Regions from separate parts of the Microbacterium sp. A84 genome, predicted to be linked through region 2. Evidence: predicted binding sites of a transcription regulator. Region 2 holds the regulator's gene; the other holds the start of a gene.
The links. Region 2 encodes LexA, which represses DNA repair genes until DNA is damaged. Its sites were predicted from a motif close to TCGAACANNTGTTCGA; they were not measured.

Region 1: a site for LexA is predicted at 2,123-2,138, ahead of ACSU04_RS11310 (DUF222 domain-containing protein). Genes of this name have one in related genera too.

The regions. Positions count from the first base shown of each region.
Region 1 covers NZ_JBPXMS010000002.1:190,419-197,127, reverse strand. The annotation lists gene ACSU04_RS11315 (Lhr family ATP-dependent helicase) at 1-2,022, opposite strand, end outside; gene ACSU04_RS11310 (DUF222 domain-containing protein) at 2,168-3,499, shown strand; gene ACSU04_RS11305 (hypothetical protein) at 3,663-6,251, shown strand; gene ACSU04_RS11300 (hypothetical protein) at 6,476-6,709, opposite strand, start outside.
Region 2 covers NZ_JBPXMS010000004.1:32,522-39,230, forward strand. The annotation lists gene ACSU04_RS14920 (AAA family ATPase) at 1-82, shown strand, start outside; gene hisH (imidazole glycerol phosphate synthase subunit HisH) at 121-756, opposite strand; gene hisB (imidazoleglycerol-phosphate dehydratase HisB) at 753-1,358, opposite strand; gene ACSU04_RS14935 (histidinol-phosphate transaminase) at 1,355-2,449, opposite strand; gene ACSU04_RS14940 (LysM peptidoglycan-binding domain-containing protein) at 2,495-2,872, opposite strand; gene lexA (transcriptional repressor LexA) at 3,145-3,840, shown strand; gene metE (5-methyltetrahydropteroyltriglutamate--homocysteine S-methyltransferase) at 3,920-6,235, opposite strand; gene ACSU04_RS14955 (methylenetetrahydrofolate reductase) at 6,260-6,709, opposite strand, start outside.

The sequences.
Region 1 (6,709 bases), on a different contig from region 2:
CAGATGCGCGAGCAGGTTCATGCGAGCCTGTGCGTCGAGCCCGGCCTCGATCAGGCGCTGCGCGGCCTTCTCCGGAGTGGCGGCAGCCACCTCTCGAGAGAACGCACCGAGCGCCTCACCGAGTTCGTAGGGTCGGCCGATGCCGTCACCGTGCCAGAACGGCACTTTTCCGGGCTGCCCGTACGCGGGGAGCACGTTGACGCGGTCGTGTGTGATCTCGGCGATGCGCCAACTCGTTGTGCCGAGCGTGAAGACGTCGCCGACGCGTGACTCGTAGACCATCTCCTCATCGAGCTCGCCGACGCGCCTTCCTGCGCCCTCGCCGGCGACGAAGACGGCGAACAGTCCGCGGTCGGGGATCGTGCCGCCACTTGTGACGGCGATGCGTTGAGCACCTGGTCTGCCGGTCAGCGTTCCGGCATCCCGATCCCAGACGAGGCGTGGGCGCAGTTCGGCGAACTCGTCAGAGGGGAATCGACCGGCCAAGAGATCGAGTGTGGCTTCATATGCTGAGCGGGGCAGCGCCTGGAAAGGCGCCGATCGCCTGACGGTCTCGAACCATTCCTCGACACTGATCGGCGCGAGCGCGCAGGCCGCGACGGTCTGCTGCGCGAGGATATCGAGCGGGTTGCGCGGCACGGCGATTGCCTCGATCTTGCCTGCCAGCATCCGCTCGGTCACGATCGCGGTGTGCAGCACATCTCCGCGGTGCTTCGGGAAGAGTGCCGCGCGACTGATTTCGCCGACCTGGTGCCCTGCTCGGCCGACGCGTTGCAGACCGGATGCCGCGGACGGCGGCGCCTCGACCTGGATGACGAGGTCAACCGCTCCCATATCGATGCCGAGTTCGAGACTGCTGGTCGCGACGACGCAGCGGAGGATGCCGGATTTCAGCTCTTCTTCGACGAGCGCGCGCTGTTCCTTGGAGACCGAGCCGTGGTGCGCCTTCGCGAGCACCGGATCTGCGCCGGCGGTCGCACCAGCCTGCGCCATCATCTGAGCGGGTGGGGCGGTTGACGCCGGGAGTGGGGCGCCGATGCGCTCCGAGTAGATCTCATTGAGCCTGCCGGTGAGTCGTTCGGCAAGACGCCGCGAGTTCGCGAACACGATCGTGGAGTTGTTCTCGAGGACGCGGTCGACGATTGCCTCTTCGACGTGTGGCCAGACGGATCCGGTCACCTCGGTGTATTCGGCCGGGTCATCGTTCGTGGACGCGGCACCCGGTGGAGGCGGCGGGTTGGACATGTCGTCCATCGGTACGACCACGCTGAGTTCGAATGTCTTCGACGCGCGCGGTGCGACGATCTCGACCGGGGCCGAGCCGCCGAGGAAACGGGCAACTTCGTCTATAGGCCGTACGGTCGCTGACAGCCCGATGCGCTGCGCGGGCGCGGCATCCGGTCGTGCCGCGCGACGCAGGGCGTCGAGCCTCTCGAGGCTCACCGCGAGGTGCGCACCACGTTTGGTAGCGGCGACCGCGTGCACCTCGTCGATGATCACGGTGTGCACGTCGCGCAATGTCTCGCCGGCGCGGCTGGTGAGCATCAGATAGAGCGATTCCGGCGTCGTGATGAGAATGTCGGGCGGGTTCGTGACGAGCTTGCGTCGGTCGCTGGATGTGGTGTCTCCGGAGCGCACGCCGACGGTCACGGTCGGCGCCGCGATTCCGAGTCGGCGCGCGGACTGGCCGATACCGACGAGCGGCGAACGAAGGTTGCGTTCGACGTCGACGCCGAGCGCCTTCAGGGGTGAGATATAGAGGATGCGTGTGCGCGCAGCGCCGGGCTTGACAGGGCCAGGCTCGGCGAGGCCGCTGGCATCCGCTTTCTCCCGAAACACGCTGTCGATGGCCCAGAGGAACGCCGACAGGGTCTTGCCTGATCCGGTCGGCGCGACGACGAGCGCGTGCTTGCCTGCCGAAATCGCCTCCCAGGCGCCAACCTGAGCGTTCGTCGGCGCAGCGAACGCACCCCGGAACCAGTCTTGGGTCGCCGGGGTGAATCGGTCGAGCACATCGCTCATCTCTCCATCATCGCGGGTGGGGCTGACAACGGTGACTTATGCGACCGACGGGCGCAGAATGGGTCCGCCGCGTCGATTGCAGCAGCTCTGACGCTCAGGCCTGGAGAAATGTTCGAATGTCTGTGGCCCGGTGTTCAATGGAACCATGACCAACTCGACGATGACGAACCCAGCGCTGAACGTGCTGCTGGATGATGTCGTGTCTATGGTGACGACGGTGGATCAGACCATCAATCAGCTGATGGCAGTGAAATCAGCGCTCTTGGCGACGGCGTCGCGAATCGCAGATGATGAGCCGTTCGAGTCGGTCGATTCGCGTGAGATGGCACAGCGGGCAGTGGCGACCGAGCTCGGCGCGGCGCTACGGGTGAGTGATCGGACGATCGAGGCCCACATGGGTGCGGCGGCTCGCCTTGTGGAACTGTTCCCCGCGACAGCGGTGTCATTCGGCGCCGGCCAGATTTCGCAGGCGCATGTGCGGGTGACTATGGATGCCGGGGAGCAGATCGAGGATGCGGAGAAGAGGGCCCGATTCGAAGCGATTGTCGTCGCTCGTGCTGAGACAGAATCTCCCAACCGTTTACGGCCGTTTGCCAAGCAGGTGGCGGAGAAATTCCGAGCGCGCTCGTTCACCGAGCGGCATCGCGAGGCACGCGAGCGCCGTGCGACCTGGGTGAAAGGGTGCGACGACGGGATGGCAGAGCTGGTGGTCTACGGTCCGAGCGTGATCATCCACGGAATGCATGACCGGGCAACGCAGATGGCCTTCGCGGTGAAGCGGGCCAATGCGAAAGCGGCGAAGGCTGCTGGTGGTTCGGCGCCGGAAGAGACCGCCGACGACTTCGCGGATGAGCGGACGCTGAACCAGCTCCGCGTGGATCTGCTTGCCGATCTCGTACTCACTGGAGTGCCGACCGGCCATGAGACTGAAGACGGGCTGCTCGGTGAGATCCGGGCGCATGTCGACATCACGGTGCCGGTGCTGACACTGACTGACGCCGACGAGCTCGCATCGCCCGCGCATCTGGAAGGTGTGGGGCCGGTCGATCCGGCCACCGCGCGCATTCTGACCGGAAACGTAGCCGGGTTCGACCGAATCTTGACGGATCCGGTGTCGGGAATGGTGCTCGGGGCGGACAGGTATCGTCCCTCCGCGGAAATGCGTCGGTATCTGCGAGCGAGGGACCGGCGGTGCCGATTCCCGGGGTGCAGGTTGTTGGCGAGGCTGTGCGACGACGATCACACGATCGATCATGCGCTCGGAGGCGCGACAACGCTCACGAACCTGGCCGATTTCTGTCGCCGACATCATGTGACCAAGCACAATACGCCGTGGCAGGTTCGACAACTCGGCGGTGGAGTTCTGGAATGGACCAGTCCCACCGGCAGGAACTACATCGATCGCCCTCCTGGCATCGCGACACACGTCACCTTCGACGACGTCGAAGATCGGATGCCCGTGAATGCTCCGTTCTGACCGTCCACGATGGCCGATTGAGTTCGCGCTAGCGCGCTGCGATGGATGATCCGAATGTGTAGTCTGGCGCGGCGCGCATTGGTGGATGCCACTCCCAGGTGGTACACAGAAAGGGCACAGGTTCCACCGGAGGGGAGGAGCCTGCTTTTTATTGAGGGGACGCATGAGCGATTCGAATATTGACAACGAGGGCACGGTGCCGGAGGCCGCGGTTCCAGAGGTGACCGTTCCAGAGGTGACCGTGCCAGCACCGCCGGCACCCGTTTTTCCGTCGGCGCCGGTCACACCGGTCACACCGGCTGAGCCTGCCATTGCTGGACTTGCCGTCGCCGGGCCTGCCGCGCCTGCCGCGCCAGCCGTCGCCGCACCCACGCTCACGCCAGAGGTGAAGGGACATCTGCTCCGCGGGCTGTCCACGGCAGGTATCGCTGTCGGAGGCGCGTTCGTTGCCGGACTCATCCTGGCAATCGCCGTGGTCCTTACTGCGGGCAGCTCCTTGGGAGATCTTGGTCTGCCTATCTCGGTCGATGCCTTCAGCGGTATCGGCGGCTTCGTGCTCATCGCGTTCACGCTCGCCGGCTTCGTGTTCGGTGGGGAGATCAGTCTGCAGGTCTCCACAGGCATTGGCGGATTCGGTGCCAACGCGGGCGGTGCGCTGTGGGCGTTCCCGCTGACTCTCACGGTCGCGGTCCTCGTACTGCTTCTCTGGTGGAGCATCCGTCAGGAGCGCACTGCGCCGCTGCGCGGCATCCGCAATCGACTGCTCTTCAGCGGTGGAGTGGGGCTCGCCACGAGCCTCGTGCTGGTCATCCTCACGTTGATCTTCACCATCCGGCAGGGCGGCAGCGGCGTCGAGATCGCGATCAGCAGCGCCGGCTTCCGGATCGTGTTGTTCGGCACGATCCTGGTCGGCGGCACGGTCTTCCTCGGCCGCGTCATCAGTGCACGGGCTCGTGCAGGCGTGAACTGGTTGCGCGCCATCGGCGACAGCATCACTGTGCTGCCCAGGTTCGTCCGCGAGGCGCTGTTCTACACGGCCGGCCTCACGTTCGTGTTCGGCGTGATCACCGTGATCTTCGGCACGATCCTCCTGTGGGATCAGATCGGAGCCGGTGCGCTTCCTGTGGTGATCTTCGGTCTGCTTAATCTCATCGGCATCCCGATCATCATCGGACACCTGGGCGGTTTCACCCTGCACTCGGGGCTCGGATCCTTCGGGGGCGTCGAGACGATGACCGTCTTCAGCACCAGCGGCTGGTCATGGCTGCTCGTCGTGGTCGCGCTGCTGTTCTCGGTGGTCGCCGCGGTATGGATCGGAACGCGGCGTCCACGCAAGGTCGGGCTGAACCTCGTCGATGCGTGGAAGTTCCCGGTGGTCATCTTCGGCGCCTGGGTTCTGCACGGACTGTTCACCTTTGGCCTCACGGTCCAGGGTGGAGGCTCATTCGGCAGCGTCGGCGGGAGCGGCACGGCGGGTCTCGCGCTGGCTGTATGGACTCCGGTGGTGTTCCTCATCTGGGCGGCGGCGATCGAGTTTGGCGCGCAGTACCTGCCCGCGATCCTGTACGGTCTCTCGCCGCAGGTGCACGCATTTGTCGCAGGTCGCGCAACGGTCGGCACCTGGGTGGCTGCTCCCGCAGCCGCTGCCGTCGCCGGTGTCGCTGGCGTTCCCGGCAGTCACGACCTGATTCTCGGTGGTGCGCCGCAGGCTGAGGGTGCGCCACAGGCTGGGGGCGAGGCGGCTATGCAGGCGGTCCCGCCGATTGCACCGCCCAAGCCGCTCAGCCCTGCAGCGAAGAAGGGTCTGCTGTGGAGCGGCATCGGTGTCGGCGCAGTGATCGTGCTGGGCATCGTGGGTGCGGTGGGCGTATCCGTCCTCAACAGCACACGCACGGCGGATGCGGTCGCACTCACCTACCTGGGGCACATTGCCAGCGGAAATGCCTCGGCGGCGAACGCGCTCGTCGACCCGGATGTCTCAAACGCGGCACGCGCACACCTGACAGATGAAGTGTTGAAGTCGGCGACCGAGCGGATCTCCGACGTCTCCGTCCGATCGATCGGGATCGACGGGAGCGACCAGGCTTACCTGGAAGTTTCATTCAAGCTCGACGGAGTGACGCAGGACGGCACCCTCACGGCGGAGAAGGGCGAACCTGAGTGGCTCGTCCTCAACACGTGGAAGATCTCCACGCCCCTCGTCCAGAATGTGCGTATCGACGTCGACGGACCTGGCGTGCTGGCGATCGGGGATGTGCCACTCGACATCGATGAAAGCTCCTCATATCGCAGCACCGAGGTCGCGCTCTACCCGGCCATCTACGAGGTCACGTCTGACGGTGATGGGTTGTTCGAGCTCGAGTCCTCGCAGCTGCAAGTCGGTGCAGGCCTGGTGGCGAGCACGTATTTCGTGTTCGCTCCGACCGAGAAGCTCGTCGAAGAGGTGCAGCAGCAGGTGAACACGCTGCTGGACACGTGCGCCGAATCAACCGCGGCTCGGTCCGACGGATGCCCGCTTCGCACGTACGTCTACCCGTCCGACACTCCGGTCGCCTGGACCATCATCAGCTATCCGACGATCGAGCTCACGAGCGACGGGCTGCGTTTCTCCGCGGAAGGCGGCGAGGCGACAGCTGCGTACACCGAAACGAGTTTCGGTTCGTCTGAGGATGTCACGGATGAAGTGTCCATCTCGTTCTACGGTGAAGTCGAGATCTCTGGCGGCGACGTGAAGGTGACGTACAGCTACTAGCGACACGTGTGCTGCGCCGGCCGCCCGGATGGTGTCCGGCGCAGCACATACACGCGATGAGAGCAGGTCGGGGAGGCATCCACCGGCAATGGGTTTGATGAATCGATGCCAGCCCGCATCCGTTCTCAAACGACACGGCGCGGTCGGCTTCCCGGAAGGGAAGCCGGCCGCGCCGCGTGCATGTACAGATTCAGCTCTGCACAGATTCAGCTCTTATCCGGATATCAGCTCCGCGCGCGCACGCGACGAACCGCCGCAATCCCGACGCCGGCGAGAAGCAGAACCGCGCCCGCCCCGAGAATGCCAGCAGGCACAGCGCCTCCGGTCGTGGCGAGGGACGAGTCGTCAGCGTCAGCATCGGTAGCGTCAGCGTCCGTAGCGTCAGCGTCCGTAGCGTCCGTAGCGTCCGTGTCCGTGGCGTCGGTGGCGTCTGCATCCGTTGCGTCAGCGTCAGTTAC
Region 2 (6,709 bases):
CCACCTTCACTATGGCGCGCTGGCCAACAACACTCAGCGGGCCTGGCTTTCGGCTGCTGCGTCGGTCGCCCGAGGGTTTTGAGCCCCCAGCGGTTTTGAGCCCCACCGGTGGCGGGCGGGTTAGAGACTCTCGACCCAGTTCCTCAGCAGGCGGATGCCGGCATCGCCGGACTTCTCCGGATGGAACTGCGTGGCAGACAACGGACCGTTCTCGACCGCTGCAAGGAACGGATTCCCGTATGTCGTCCAGGTCAGCTTGGGCTGCGGGAACGGCGGAATAACGTCGAGCTCCCAGCGCTGCGCCGCGAACGAGTGCACGAAGTAGAAACGCTCATCTTCGATGCCGTCGAAGAGCACGCTGCCCTCGTCAGGTGTGACCGTGTTCCAGCCCATGTGCGGCAGAACCGGCGCATCAAGCTCGGTCACTGTTCCCGGCCATTCTCCGAGGCCCTCGACGTTGTGTCCGCGCTCGACTCCGTGCGAGAACAGCACCTGCATGCCAACGCACACGCCGAGCACCGGGCGTCCGCCCGACAACCGCCGGTCGATGATCTCATCGCCGCCCTTGGTGATCAGTGCCTCGCGCACTGCGGCGAACGCACCAACGCCGGGCACGAACAGCCCATCCGCTTCGAGTGCTTCTTTTCGATCGCCGGTGAGCTTCGCGTCGGCCCCCGCTGCGATCAGCGCCTTGACCGCCGAGTGGACGTTGCCCGACTCGTAGTCGTAAACCGCGACGGTGGGGGTGCGCGTCACAGCGCTCCCTTGGTGGACGGTATGCCGACGACCAGCGGGTCGAGCGCTTTGGCCTGACGGAACGCTCGTGCGAACGCCTTGAACTCCGCCTCGGCGATGTGGTGCGGGTCGCGGCCGCCCAACACGCGCACGTGCACCGTGAGCGCGGCGTTGAACGTGATCGCCTCGAATACGTGGCGAACGAGCGAACCGGTGAAATGCCCACCGATGAGGTGGTGCTCGAACCCGGCAGGTTCGCCGGTGTGTACGAGGTACGGCCGACCGCTGATGTCGACGACGGCCTGCGCGAGCGCTTCGTCGAGAGGGACCAGTGCGTCGCCGTAGCGCGATATGCCGGCCTTGTCGCCGAGCGCCTCGCCGATGGCCTGACCGAGAACGATCGAGATGTCTTCGACAGTGTGGTGGGCATCGATGTTTGTGTCGCCAGAGGCACGCACGGTCAGATCGGTGAGCGAGTGCTTCGCGAACGCCGTGAGCATGTGGTCGAAGAACGGCACGGAGGTGTCGATGTGGCTCTGACCAGTGCCGTCGAGATTCACCTCGAGTTCAACAGTCGACTCAGATGTGCTGCGGGTGCGGGTCGCGGTACGAGAAGCGCTCATGAGGCTGATTCTATCGAGGCCAGCGCATCGAGGAACGCCGTGGTCTCGGACTCGGTACCGGCCGTGACACGCAGGTGGTTCGGGATGCCGACATCGCGCACCAGAACGCCGCGATCGTAGAGGGCCTGGAAAGTCGCCTTCGGATCAGCCACTCCCCCGAACAGCACGAAGTTCGACCACGATTCGTGCGGCTGATATCCGAGCGCTTCGAGCGTCGCGGTGATGCGATCGCGTTGCTCAACGATGTCGTCGACCATCGCCAGCATTGTGGACGAATTGCGCAGAGCCGCAACAGCCGCAGCCTGGGTGAGCGCGCTCAGGTGGTACGGAAGGCGCACAAGCCGAAGGGCATCGATGAATGCGGGGTCTGCTGCGAGGTAGCCGACCCGAGCGCCCGCGAACGCGAACGCCTTGCTCATCGTGCGCGATACCGCGAGACGTGGGCGTCCCTCGAGAAGAGTCAGGGCGGAGACTGCCCCGCGTGGGGCGAATTCCCAATAGGCCTCATCGACGACCACGACGCCGCGGGTCGCTTCGTAGACCGCCTCGACAACATCGATGCCGAGTGGTGTACCCGTCGGATTGTTCGGCCTGCACAGCATGACGACGTCCGGGTCGGCATCCCTGATCTGTGCTGCGGCGTCGACAGCGGTGAGTGTGTAGTCGGACTGCCGAGTACCCGCCGCCCAGCGGGCGCCGGTGCCCTGCGCAAGCAGCGGATACATCGAGTAGGTGGGCGCGAATCCGAAGGCGGTGCGCCCTGGACCTGCGAAGGCCTGCAGGACGTGCTGCAGCACCTCGTTCGAGCCGTTACCCGCCCAGATCTGCGAGGCGTCGAGGCCGTGCCCGAGATAACCGGCAAAGCCCTCACGGAGGGCGGTGAACTCACGGTCTGGGTAGCGATTCACCTCACGCAGCGCGACGGCGACGTCATCGAGGATGTCGCTCGCCACCTCGTCGGGAAGAGGATGAGAGTTCTCATTCACGTTCAGCGCGACAGGAAGCGGAACCTGCGGTGCACCATAGGGGGTAAGCCCACGAAGATCATCACGGAGGGGGAGGTCAGCAAGCGAAGCAGTCACCCTCCCCATGTTAACGGTGAGATCAGTTGTTCTACCTCTCCGTTGCTGTATTGCTCAGTTGCTGTACTGCGCGGGGATGGCCAGCTGCTGGCCGACCTGCAGGGATCCGGTACGGAGGAGATTAAGCCGCTCGATCTCACCAATCACAGCGCGCGGATCGGTCGACGGCGCAAGGGACTCCGCGATCGACCACAGTGTGTCACCGGGCAGAATCGTGATCGTCTCGAATGTCGCGGTCTCCGCCGAATCGCCTGATGCGATGGCCGAGCCGCCGCCGATCGCCGCGATCCCGATGCCCGCAGCGAGTGGGAGTGCCGCAAGAGCGACCAACACGCGACGCCCCCGGGTAGTCATTCGAAGCCGGGTGGTGCCAGTTGAAACGGTGGTGCCTGTTGAAACGGTCGTACCTGCTGTGATGCTGATGGTGCTCATGGGATTCTCCTCTGCCTCTTTGGCGTAGCGTTCGCATTCACCACTCGGCCGGGAGCAGTGAATGCGAAGCTACGTACCGAATGTATCTTCGAATTCGAACATCTGTCAAGACTTATTCGAAAGCGAACCGCTGTTTTCTCCGACACGCTCGAACAGATCTTCCTAATCGGCGTGTTTCTCGGATACGATTTCGATAGACACACCACATCACGGACCTCAGACATTCGAAGAGCAGCCCCGGGATCGCGTACAAAGGAGCACCCATGACCGACATGAGCGACATCAGCGATAACTCCGCCTCCGAACCCGAGGCTCCGCGCACTCGCCGGCGCAAGAGCCTCAGCCCGAAGCAGATGGCGATCCTCGAGGTCATTCAGACCTCCATCGCCACGCACGGATACCCGCCGAGCATGCGCGAGATCGGCGATGCGGTGAACCTCAAGTCGCTGTCGAGCGTGACCCATCAGCTGGGCCAGCTTGAGCTCAGCGGCTATCTGCGCCGTGACCCAGGCAAGACTCGGGCGATGGAAGTGCTGATCGATCTGCCGGGCTCCAGTGGTGAGAACCCTGCTGATTCCAGCACTCCGGTGGGCGACGCGGCAATGGTGCCGTTGGTCGGACAGATCGCCGCTGGCGTGCCGATCACAGCGGATCAGCAGGTCGAAGAGATTTTCCCTCTCCCCCGTCAGCTCGTTGGCAAGGGCGATCTGTTCATGCTCAAGGTCACCGGCGAATCGATGATCGACGCCGCGATCTGCGACGGTGACTGGGTGGTCATCCGCACGCAGAACACGGCAGAGAACGGTGAGATCGTTGCGGCAATGCTGGACGGCGAAGCCACAGTGAAGACGTTCCGCCAGCGCGACGGTCACACGTGGCTGCTGCCCCGCAACTCCTCCTTCGAGCCCATCCTCGGCGATGACGCCACGGTGCTCGGCAAAGTCGTCGCTGTGCTCCGCGCGATCTGATCTGAGACAGCACAAATAATCTGAGACAGCACAAAGGAGGCGCTCCCCGTCGGGGAGCGCCTCCTTTTTTCTCGAACTATTACGCCGTGACTGAGATGTCTTCTCGCACGCGACGGGTCGCCTCGACGATGTTGCGCAGCGACTCGGTCGTCTCGTCGTAGCCGCGAGTCTTCAGGCCACAGTCCGGGTTGATCCAGAGCTGACGCGTCGGGAGCTCATCCACTGCGCGACGCAGCAGCGACTCGATCTCGTCGACCGTGGGAACGCGCGGAGAGTGAATGTCGTAGACGCCGGGTCCGATGCCGTGATCGAAGCCGACCTCGGCGATATCCGTGACGACACCCATGCGGCTGCGAGCGGCCTCGATCGAGGTCACGTCAGCATCCAGCGCACGGATCGCGTCGATGACGACACCGAACTCCGAGTAACACAGGTGTGTGTGCACCTGTGTGGCCGCAGCCGCTCCCCCAGTGGCCAGACGGAACGAGTTCACTGACCAGTTCAAGTACGCGGCCTGATCGGACTTCTTCAGCGGCAGCAGCTCACGCAGTGCCGGCTCGTCGACCTGGATGATGGCGATTCCGGCGGCCTCGAGATCGGTGATCTCGTCACGCAGTGCGAGGGCGACCTGGTTCGCGGTCTCTCCCAGCGGCTGGTCATCGCGCACGAACGACCACGCGAGGATCGTCACGGGACCGGTGAGCATGCCCTTCATGTGCTTGGCAGTCTTCGACTGTGCGTAGACCGACCATCCGACCGTGATGGGAGCCGGACGCGAGACGTCGCCCCACAGAATCGATGGGCGCGTGGCACGCGAACCATAGGACTGCACCCAACCGTTCTCCGTCACAGAGAATCCGGAGAGGTTCTCCGCGAAGTACTGCACCATGTCGTTGCGCTCTGGTTCACCGTGCACGAGCACGTCCAGCCCGAGGTCTTCCTGCAGTTCGACGACGGTGTCCACCTCGCGGCGAAGGAATGTGTCGTAGTCGTCCTGCGACAGCTCACCGCGGATGTACTGCGCACGAGCACGACGGATGTCACCGGTCTGCGGGAACGAACCGATCGTGGTGAGCGGCAGTGCCGGCAGGCCGAGGGCTTCCGCCTGGGCGGCCTCGCGCTCAGCATAGGAAACACGCGAGAAGTCGCCATCGGCAAGTTCACGCGAACGCACAGCACCGTCACGCACGCCCGGTGCGTTGCTGCGGTCGGCAAGAGCTGCGGATGCCGCATCCAGCTCTGCCTGAATCGCCTGACGGCCGGAGCCGAGGCCACGAGCCAGGGCGACGACCTGTTCGACCTTCTGGTCGGCGAATGCGAGCCAGCTGGCCAGTCGTTCGTCGAGCTTCGACTCGTCGGTCACGTCATGCGGGACGTGCAGCAGTGAGGTGGAGGTGGATGCCGCGACCTGAGCCGCGCCGAGCGCGCCCAGCGCCTCGAGCTTGTCGAACGCGCCAGCGAGGTCGCCGCGCCAGATGTTGTGACCGTCGATCACTCCACCGACGAGCACCTTGTCGGCCAGTCCCTCGACCGCTGCCGGGACGCTACCGCGCACCAGGTCGATCGCGATGGCCTCGATGGGAGCCGCAGCAAGTACGGCAAGGCTCGCGTCCAGAGCAGCGTAAGGAGCCGCAACGAGGATCGACGGGCGCGAAGCTGCGCCACCGATGACGGCCAGCGCGCGAGCTGCGGCATCCGCCAACTGCTCGGCGGAGGCGGGGAGCGATTCGCTGACGAGCGCGGGCTCATCCAGCTGGACCCACTCGGCTCCGGCTGCGCGGAGGCGGGCGAGCAACTCGACATAGACCGGCACGAGGTCATCCAGACGCGACAGCGGGTCAAAGCCCTCCGGCGCCGCGTCCGATGCCTTCGCCAGTGCCAACAGCGTGACGGGACCGACGATGACGGGGCGGGTGACGAAACCCGCGGCGACTGCCTCCTCGACCTGGCGCACGACACGGTCGCTGGAGAGCGAGAACGTCGTCTCCGGACCGATCTCGGGAACGAGGTAGTGGTAGTTCGAGTCGAACCACTTGGTCATCTCGAGCGCGGCACGCTCACCCTCGCCGCGCGCGATGGTGAAGTACGCCGGCAAGCCGATCGAGCCGTCCGTCTCGCGGAGGTTGTCGAAGCGGGTGGGGATGGCGCCTACCGTGACTGCCGCATCGTGCACCTGGTCGTAGTACGAGAATGACTCCGGGATCGCCGAGTCGGTGCGGCCGAGGCCGAGGGATGCAAGGCGCTCACGGCTCGCCGCGCGCAGGTCAGCGGCGGTCTGCTCGAGGGCTACGAGGTCGGAGCGGCCGGCCCAGAAGGCCTCGACAGCCTTCTTGAGCTCGCGACGGCGGCCGATGCGCGGGTAGCCGAGGATGGTCCCCTGGGGGAATGCGGTCATGATGTGTTCCTTTCGGGGATGGATCTAGTGATGCAGGGCAGGAAGGACGCCTGCCTCTGCGAGAACGGTCAGAACGGTTTCGTGTTGGTTGAACGCGTACAGGTGCACTCCGGGTGCTCCGCCGGCCACGACCTCGCGGGTCAGGCGCGCTGCCCACTCGGTGCCGATCTCGCGACGCCCCTCAGGCGTCGGCTCGACCTCGAGAGCGATCGAGAGCTCGCTGGGCAGGTCCTCGCCGGTGAGTTCGAGCACGCGCCTCAGACGCGCGGGCGAGGTGATCGGCATGATGCCGGGGAGAATCGGAATCGTGACACCCGCGGCCCGCGCACGCTCGACGAACGCGAGGTAGTCGTCAGCGTGGAAGAACAGCTGTGTGATCGCGAACGTCGCTCCGGCCGCCTGTTTGGCAAGCAACGCCTCGACATCCTGCGTGCGGTGAGCAGAGCGCGGGTGCCCCTTGGGGAATGCGGCCAC